Regions from separate parts of the Clostridium subterminale genome, predicted to be linked through region 1. Evidence: riboswitches for the same ligand, from Rfam matches in the RefSeq annotation. Region 1 holds a riboswitch; each other region holds the start of a gene.
What was found. A riboswitch is a leader RNA that binds a small molecule or an ion and turns the genes downstream of it on or off. The one in region 1 is predicted to bind cobalamin.

Region 1 (3,288 bases):
ACCAGCCAGACTACCCATAAGCCAAAAACTGATATCCTTCAATCCCTGAGCATCATTGGTAATATAAACTATAAAGCTTGAAAAGGCACTGCATACAGAGCTAAGAGCCATTCCAGAAAGAAGCAGTTTTACAGAATTAGTTCGTCCACCTATATTAGAAAGCTTTAAAACTAACATTGAAATAGTAAAAGCACCTATAAATCCCATTATTCCAATATAACTGCTACCAAGACTTGTTCCAATACCGAGGATAATTGCTAAGGTAGCACCAAGAGAGGCTCCTGAGGATATTCCAAGGATATAAGGGTCAGCTAAAGGATTTTTAGCAATAGCCTGCATTACAATACCAACTACGGATAATCCCATTCCAACGGCTATGGCTAAAACTATTCTAGGCATTCTAATCAACCATATAACATCTATTTTGGAAGTGCTCATAGAGATCTCACCTATATTAAAGAGTTTATAAAGAATAATACTATATACTTCTTTTATTGATATATTTACAGAACCAATGGCAACAGCTAGTCCTATTGAGGAAATAAGTATTATTAAAAGAACAAGAGAAGTACCTATATAAATAGGCATTTCCTTAAAAATATTAGAATCTTTAAATTTATTTTTATTTTTCATCGTCATAGTATTATTTACCTAAGGTTCCATATAAACCTTCAGAGAAAGTATTTATTCCATCTATAGTTCTGATACCACTAGAATACATTTCTCCTAAAGATATAGGATATACTCTTTTATTTTTAACAGCTGAAAGTGTTTGAAGAGATTCATCTTTCAAAATTTTATCTACTTCTTGTTGAGGAACATTATCATCACCTCTATCCATATATACTACAAATATACAATCAGGATTTAGATTTATTAAATCTTCGTTACCAATGCTATTTCCTTCAGGACTAAGTAAATTGGCACCAAGTTTTGTTATCATATCACCAGCTAAGGTACTAGCTCCATAAGTACTGATTTTATCCTTGGAGAACTCTAAAACTAAAGCATTTTGTTTTTCTTTACCCTTAACTGAATTAGATGTGTTTTCAACAGCCTCAGTAATTTTATTTACTAGTTCTTGCGCTTTATCTTCAACGTTGAAAATTTTTCCTAAGTTTAATATGTCAGTAATTTCATTATCAATAGTTTTCTCTTTAGCTACACCACTATTTAAAGACATATATGTATTAATACCATTTTCATTCCAGTAAGATACATCACCAAGACTTTTATCTTTAAAAAGGGAATACCAGCCAAGAATAAAGTCTGGTTCGGACATAACTACAGTTTCTTTAGATGGAGTAAACTCTTTTAAATAATTAACTTTTTCAAAAGCAGCTTTGTATTCTTCTTTTACAGGATGGTCAAGACCAGCAGCAGCTACTATTTTATCCTCAAGACCTAGAGCAAGAAGAGTTTCTATAGAGTTCTGATATACAGCAAAAACTTTTTCAGGTGCTTTATTAAAAGTTAGTTTTATAGGTTCTTTTTTGAAGTTATAAGTTTCAATTGTTACTGGATAATGAGAATCTGCGCTTTCATTTTGAGATGAATTAGAATTTTCTTTTGAAGTGTTTTTATTAGAGCTTCCATTACTACAACCTACAAGACTAAGGATAAGTAGCAAGCTTAATAAAATTGAAGTGATTTTTTTTAAGTGTTTCATTTGAATTCTCCTTTACTATTCCAATTATAATTAGTTAAATGTTATAATTTGTTATGAATACATAAGGATACTCTAAGTAAAACCATAGACAATACAACGTAGTTACTATGATTGATTAATATCACTCCTTACTCGAAGAGTATCGATATTTTAATATTGGAAAGTATCCTGACTTATAGATCATAATATTAACTAGCCTTCCCAAATCAATGACTCAGTGACTTAATTTAGTTAATACTCCCTAATTACAGTAGCGGTACTGTGTGGAAATTTCATCCATCTTCCTTTAAATTAACCAATATTATTCATATGCTATTATACCTAAACAAATCATACTCTATCATAATTGAGAAATCTTGTCAATGAATAAGGTGGAATAAATCTGTAAGTTGAGATAGTATTTGAATATATTGTTGAAAATAACAAAGAATAAAAGTATATGGTACATCAATGGCTGAGAATAAAGAATGAATATCAAATAATAAATATTGATTAACAAATATTATTAGGTTATAATGGAAATATATAAAATAAGAGATTATAGGAGGAATATAAAATGGCAACAGAAAAAATCGTATGTCTATGTAATGGAGTTACTTATGCTGCAGTAAGAGAGGCAATGGCTCAAGGAGCTAGATCAGTAGAAGATATTCAAGCTGCTACGGGAGCAGGAGATGTTTGTGGTGGATGCATTGAGAGAATTGAAAAAATATTAGGAGATGTATGCACATGTAGAAATGTCTCTACTAAAGAAGTAGTAAAAGCAATACAAAATGGAGATGATACTGTAGAAAAGGTAGGGGTAACTACAGGAGCAGGAACAGCATGTGGAAAATGTAAATGCGTTATTGAAAGTTTAATTAGCTCAAATAAGTAACACATATTACCATAGAAATAATTTAATTCATCAATTCTTATAAGAGATATGTATAAAAACCAAAAATATAGTGTATTGAAATGTAATTTATAGCAATACTATTAAAGAATAATTACATTATATATGATTAACAACATTAATCATATATGTCTATATTAAGGAGGAAGAGTAAATGTCAGAAAATAGAATTGTATGTACTTGTCAAGATGTAGACTATAACACTATTAAGAAGGCTATTGAAGATGGTGCTCAAACAGTAGATGATATAATGGAAGCTACTGGAGCAGGAACTGTTTGTGGAGCATGTATTAGTGAAATAGAAGAAATTCTTCAAGAAGTAAAAAAATAATTAATATGAATTTTTAGGTCTATATTGATATAACTACTTTTCATATCAATATAGACCTAAATTAATTTTTATAATTATTAGTTTTTCATCTGATTTTTAATATCATTCTTTATTTCTTTGGCTATTTCCTTTCCTCCAACCATAGCTTTATTGTAAATATTTTTAGCTAATTGACCTTCATCTCTAACCTCATCTTTCATTTGGTTTTTAAGGTCGCGAACAAATTTTTTTTCTGAAATAAATTCCTTAATATCGTCTTTCTTTTCACCATATTGAATTTTCATTCCATTATACATATCCTTAACTTCACCAGTAACTTTATTCATACCAGCTTTAACGTCTTCACCTATTCTGTTCATAAAAAATCTCCTTTCTTAACAATATTCTAAGTGA
Region 2 (3,288 bases), on a different contig from region 1:
ATAAGCAAAAATTAAAGCATCAGCTGTAGTTGGTGTCTTTATACCTTCGGTAGCATAATTAGTATATGGTTGTGTACTATATAAATGATCTGAATTTATTGAACTTAATTTAGATTTTAAATCATTAAGCTTTACTGTTTCATTAATATAAGTCTCTCCATTCATCTGAATCTGAACATTAACAGTTTCATTAGCATTTGCAAAGGCATTTATATTTGCATTTACACTAATAGCTAAGGTCATAACTAAAACTAAAAGAAAACCAAAAAACTTTTTCATTTTTTTACTCATTATAATTCTCCCCAATCTTTTATCCCCTTAACATAACATTTATCTTGCCCTTTTAATTCATTATAGTCATAACCACCCGTAAAACGGGTGGCTTGCACTGTGACTATAAGCATTTTGCGTTCCATCTGCATAGCAGGTGGTTTTCTTAAAACTAATAAAAGTATTTGTTACCTTCATATCATTTTTTATAAATCTTAATTATTTATTAAAATATTTTATCCCCTAATTTTACCAAGTCTCAGATACTGTACCATAATTAAAAGTAATTGTCATACCATCTGTTAATGAGATGTTACTAGCATATGAATTTGATTTTACTCCATTTACATAGAAAGTCCATGCCTCACCAGTCCAAGTATGGGTACCATCTGAATTTTGAATAGTACCATTATCTACAGTTGTCATTCCATCAAAGTAAATAAAGTAGATTCCTGGATTACCAGTATATGGCTTCAAATCCCAATTATAGCTAATAGCAGCTTCTGTATTTGGATAATTAGTATCAAGTAATGGAGTTACCTCTGCTGATCCCTGACTCATATAGTATTGGTTATATGCAAAAATTAAAGCATCAGCTGTAGTTGGTGTCTTTATACCTTCGGTAGCATAATTAGTATAGGGTTGTGTACTATATAGATGATCTGAATTTATTGAACTTAATTTAGATTTTAAATCATTAAGATTTACGGTTTCATTAATATAAGTCTCTCCATTCATCTGAATCTGAACATTAACAGTTTCATTAGCATTTGCAAAGGCATTTATATTTGCATTTACATTAATAGCTAAGGTCATAACTAGAACTAAAAGAAAACCAAAAAACTTTTTCATTTTTTTACTCATTATAATCCTCCCCAATCTTTTATCCCCTTAACACAACATTTATTTTGTCATTCTAATTCATCATAATAAAAGTATTTGCTACCTTCTTATCATTTTTTTATAAATAGTTATGTGATGAATTTTACCAATAATTTTATCCCCCCTTATTTCAGCATGTATTTATCTATAATTTTCATTTCAGTCATTTTTCAAATTTCTAAAAGTTTTTATGCTATATAGTTAAGCTTTTATGCTCATTTTTTTAAAAATGGGCGTAAAAAATAAACATCTGCTATGCCTTCAGATATCCATGCTTATAATTGGTAAAACTTGCACAGTGAAATCTATTGATTTACCTTACTGTTGTGTTCTGACTTAGGTTCATCCTACTTAAAGCGCCTTCCCAGTTTTTATACCAGTGGCATTTTTGCTTTGTTCGTCACCCTTACAGTAGGGATTAACTGTGTCGGAATTGCACCGACTTCCTTAACGAATATTTCTCGTCATAAAATAAATCAATGATTACGATTAAATTTTTATTAGTAGTTTTACATATATTAACTTTATGTAAATTATACTACCATACAATTTGTATTATAGATATATTACCCTAAATTGTCAACTAAATATTTATATGTTATTATTTATATATTCATACATATATTGTTCCAAGCTTGAACTTTGCAATTCTCAATTAAACTTTCATATTAAAATAATATTCAAAAATAATTATATTAGAACCATTATCCATAACTTGATGTAATAATATACAAACAAAATAGAATTATCTGTTTTGTAAGAGTATCTTTATTGTGATTTTCATACTTCCTTAGGGTACAAACAATGTCCGCTCCTCACATCTCCATATGTAAGTTACTCCATCTTCATGAACTCAAGAAAAATTAAAATTGTTCTAATCAAAAAAAGAAAACGCCGCTAAATTATCTTTAGCGACGTTTTTATTTTTTTACAGTGTAATTAAAATCCTACTTTGCAGCTTCTTTAGAAGATGGAAGAATTACTTCAACCTCAGAATGTGGACGTGGGATTACGTGAACTGATACTAATTCTCCAACACGTTGTGCAGCAGCAGCACCAGCATCTGTAGCAGCTTTAACAGCTCCAACATCGCCTCTAACCATAACAGTTACAAGTCCGCCTCCAACATATTCTTTACCTATTAAATATACGTTAGCTGCTTTAACCATAGCGTCAGCTGCCTCAATTGATCCTACTAAACCTTTTGTTTCTATCATTCCTAATGCATCGTATTTCATTTTATAATCCTCCTAAATATCTTTTTTTATTTATATTATAATTTTTAATTATAACCACTTATTATGTTGCTTTTTTACTTTACTATTGTTATTTTTGATTTTGAGTTAATGCCCATTGCATTAGCTTCTTCTATATCAAGATGACATTCAAGTTTTGAAGCATCATTAGCTCTAATAGCTACATTACTATATATTCCGCCTCTTAAATCGTCAAATTTTATAGATACTATATCTCCATCACAAACTCCTAAATTTTTAGCATCTTCAGGTGTCATGTGAATATGTCTTTGTGCAACTACTAAACCTTCTTCAATTTGAACAGATCCTTTAGGTCCTACTAATGTAATTCCAGGTGTTCTGCTTAAATCTCCAGACAGTCTTACATTTGATGCTGCTCCAAGTTTAATGCAATCTCCATTTAATACTTCAACCTGAGTCTTACTTCTTACAGGTCCAAGAATTCTAACTTTTTCAATTGCACCTTTTGGTCCGCAAATTGTTACAAGCTCCTTGCATGCATATTGTCCAGGCTGAGATAACTCTTTAAGCTTTGTAAGATTGTAATCTGTACCAAAAAGAATCTCTAAATCCTTTTGTGATAGATGTACGTGTCTATTAGAAACTCCTACTGGAATCTCAGATGAGTTTCCCTGAGATGCAGTGTTTTTTTCATCGTTTTTCACAGCTTCTAGTAAAAGCTTTAATACTGCTTCACAATTATCCATTAGTTTGCCCCTTTCATAGCGGCAACTATTTGGTTAACTAAGTCTAAAATCTCTTCATTTTTTGTGCTATCAGTATTGCAATTAGTATTGTTAACGCAAGCATTATCTTTATTTAAAGCCGCTGCAGCTGCTGCAATTTGAGCTGGACTCATATTCATAAGCTGATTTTGTAC
Region 3 (3,288 bases), on a different contig from region 1:
ATAGACTTGAATTCCTGCTGAATGAAGACTCTTAGCCGCAAGCGTTGTCCATATTATTAGAGTGTTAGCTACTATAAAAATAATATTATTTATTATAGATAGTTTAAGTAATAAATAAGGAATCATGTATGTCATTGCACAAACTATAAATACCATAAATAAAGAAGTCCACTTCAATTTACTATTATTAGGGAAGTGTTTTCTTAGCCACTTTTCTAGAGCACCAATAAGCTTTCCAATATATATAATAGGATGTGGTAGCCAACTAGGATCACCTAAAATAAAGTCTAAGATAGCTGCTAAAAATACACAAAGTATATTTAAAGATATATGAAAATTAATCATAATAATATCTCCTATTACCTATTTAAGCCCATTATTTTATATATTTTATCCATGTCTATAGACGATCTTACAAGGTCAGCTAGTTTATCTAATTCCTTTTCTCTTAAGTGCTCATAAGGCATAGAAGCCTTCTCTTCAATCCCCTTATTTCTTCTTAATTCATTAATAATATGTTGTCTAAATTCAACCCCATCAAAAACGCCATGAATATAGGTTCCCATCACATTTCCTTTATCATTTACTACCCCATCTAAATGATTAGTCTCTTCATTATTACTCTTATTTATAGTAATAAGGTTTTTACCTTCATCCATAATTGTAGTTTTTCCCATGTGTATTTCATATCCATATATATTTAAAGGAGTGTTATTGTTTATTAAGTCCTTTGCTATGATACCATTAACTCTAGTAGTAACCTTTTTCTCTTCAAATACTGTTTTTATAGGTAAAAGATCTAATCCATCCATAAACTCTAGTAAAGTTTCAATCCCATAAGGATCTTCTAGTACTTTACCTAGCATTTGATATCCACCACATATACCTATAATTTTTCCATTACCCTCATATTCTCTAATCTTGTTATATAAACCTGATTTTTTTAGATATTCTAAGTCTCCTAGTGTATTTTTAGTTCCAGGAATTATAACTAAATCAGGAGTTTTAAATTCGTTTACAGTTTCCACATATCTTACAGAAACATCTGGTTCTATAGATAATGCATCAAAATCAGTAAAGTTTGATATATGTGGCAATCTTATAATAGCTATATCTATTTTATCTGTGATGTTCTTATTAAGGTCAACAGCTCCATCTTCATCTTCTAAATCTAATTTAAAATATGGAACAACCCCTAAGCAATCTCTATGAGTTAGCTCCTCTAAACTATCAACTCCTGGTTTAAGTAAAGATATATCTCCTCTAAACTTATTTATAATAGTTCCCTTAACTCTGTCCTTCTCAGCATCACTAAGGAGCATAATAGTACCTAATAAAGATGCAAATACGCCTCCCTTATCGATATCACCTACAAGTAAAACAGGCGCATCTATTAGTTCAGCCATACCCATATTAACAATATCATTATCTCTTAAATTTATTTCTGCAGGGCTTCCTGCACCTTCCATAACAATAATATCAAATTGATTTTCCAATTCTTCAAAAGCAGATTTTAAATCATCCTTGAATTTAACTTTTAAATTATGATATTCCTTTGCATTAGAGTAACCATAGACTTCTCCATTAAAAATTATTTGACAATTTTTATCTGTAGTTGGTTTTAGCAGAATAGGATTCATATATACCTGTGGTTCAAGACCAGCAGCGTAAGCTTGTAACACTTGGGCACGCCCCATTTCTTTTCCATCCAGTGTTATATATGAGTTAAGAGACATATTTTGTGACTTATACGGGCATACCGAATATCCGTCTTGTTTAAATATTCTACATAATGCAGTTACTAGTATGCTTTTCCCTACAGAAGAAGCTGTACCTTGAATCATTATTTTAGCCATTTACTATACCTTCTTTCTATCTAAATAAAATAAAAAAGCAAGGAAGAAAAGCTCCCTTGCCCAAATAAATAAAAAATTTCCATCTTAGTAAAATAAGAATATAAGTTTAAATATAAGTAAGATAAAACTTACAAAATTTTTTAATTTTCTTATACATATTAACTTAGCCACTAAAATAGCTCATTTCCCTCCGAAAGCTTACATTTAGGCAGGTCTCCTGGCTTATGAATCATTCTAACCTCACCTTCCCCTATGAAGAGTGGTATTTTGAGGGTCGTCATCATTTACAGTAGCGGGGGCTGCTATGGATTTTAACCATATTCCCTTTTCACTTTTAAAAAGCACCTAAAATACTATTTGATTTTCAATCATAATTATAAGAGGTTTAAACAAATAAGTCAATATAATCTAAATATTACTTATGTATTCATCCTTATATTTTTAAATAATATAAATACCTAGCAGATAAAATGCCAGGTATTTACTTATTGCAAGTAATTTACTTATATAGTGGAATTTTATCACAAAGAGCTTTAACTCTTTCCTTAGCTGGTGATAAATCATTATCTCTATTATCAATTGCCCAATTCATTATATCAGCAATTTCAATCATTTCATCTTTTCCAAAACCTCTAGTAGTAGTAGCTGGAGTACCTATTCTAATACCACTAGTTACAAATGGGCTTTGTGTTTCAAAAGGTATTGTATTTTTATTTACAGTAATTCCAACCTCATCTAATAGATGTTCTGCTGCTTTTCCTGTAATATCTTTATTTCTTAAATCCAATAGAATTAAATGATTATCAGTACCATCAGATACTAAATTAAATCCTCTCTCTTTTAATGCATTTGCAAGGGTTTTAGCATTTTCTAAAACTTTTTGCTGATATTCTTTGAAAGATGGATCTAGAGCCTCTTTAAAGCAAATAGCTTTAGCCGCAATAGTATGCATTAATGGACCACCTTGTATTCCTGGGAATATAGTTTTATCTACTAGTTTTGCATACTTTTCTTTACAAAGTATTGCTCCCCCTCTTGGTCCTCTTAAAGTTTTATGAGTTGTTGTTGTAATAAAATCTGCATATGGTGCTGGACTAGGATGAACCCCTGCTGCAATAAGTCCAGCAATATGAGCCATATCTACCATCATATATGCACCTATTTCATCACAAATTGCTCTTATTTTATCAAATTCTATTATTCTTGGATAAGCACTAGCTCCTGCAACTATCATTTTAGGTTTTTCTTCCAAAGCAACAGTTCTTAATGCCTCATAATCAATAAATCCATCTTCACCTACTCCATAAGATATAAATTTATATAACTTTCCAGAAAAATTAACTGAACTTCCATGAGTTAAGTGTCCACCATCAGATAAATTCATTCCTAATACTTTATCTCCTGGTTCTAATACGCTCATATAAACTGCCAT

Region 2: it holds a riboswitch for cobalamin, as region 1 does, so the genes downstream of both, ABDZ93_RS08585 (DUF4430 domain-containing protein) here and ABDZ93_RS10405 (ABC transporter substrate-binding protein) in region 1, are expected to answer to the same signal.
Region 3: it holds a riboswitch for cobalamin, as region 1 does, so the genes downstream of both, ABDZ93_RS02000 (cobyric acid synthase) here and ABDZ93_RS10405 (ABC transporter substrate-binding protein) in region 1, are expected to answer to the same signal.

What each region holds. Positions count from the first base shown of each region.
Region 1 covers NZ_BAAACI010000006.1:314,573-317,860, forward strand. Annotated here, with positions in the region: gene ABDZ93_RS10400 (FecCD family ABC transporter permease) at 1-633, opposite strand, end outside; gene ABDZ93_RS10405 (ABC transporter substrate-binding protein) at 644-1,669, opposite strand; cobalamin riboswitch at 1,811-1,984, opposite strand; gene ABDZ93_RS10410 ((2Fe-2S)-binding protein) at 2,226-2,546, shown strand; gene ABDZ93_RS10415 ((2Fe-2S)-binding protein) at 2,719-2,895, shown strand; gene ABDZ93_RS10420 (hypothetical protein) at 2,973-3,254, opposite strand.
Region 2 covers NZ_BAAACI010000005.1:223,205-226,492, reverse strand. Annotated here, with positions in the region: gene ABDZ93_RS08595 (hypothetical protein) at 1-291, opposite strand, end outside; gene ABDZ93_RS08590 (hypothetical protein) at 291-422, opposite strand; gene ABDZ93_RS08585 (DUF4430 domain-containing protein) at 520-1,134, opposite strand; cobalamin riboswitch at 1,455-1,639, opposite strand; gene eutM (ethanolamine utilization microcompartment protein EutM) at 2,100-2,390, opposite strand; gene ABDZ93_RS08575 (phosphate propanoyltransferase) at 2,465-3,115, opposite strand; gene ABDZ93_RS08570 (acetaldehyde dehydrogenase (acetylating)) at 3,115-3,288, opposite strand, start outside.
Region 3 covers NZ_BAAACI010000001.1:370,883-374,170, forward strand. Annotated here, with positions in the region: gene cbiB (adenosylcobinamide-phosphate synthase CbiB) at 1-318, opposite strand, end outside; gene ABDZ93_RS02000 (cobyric acid synthase) at 360-1,856, opposite strand; cobalamin riboswitch at 2,047-2,220, opposite strand; gene glyA (serine hydroxymethyltransferase) at 2,356-3,288, opposite strand, start outside.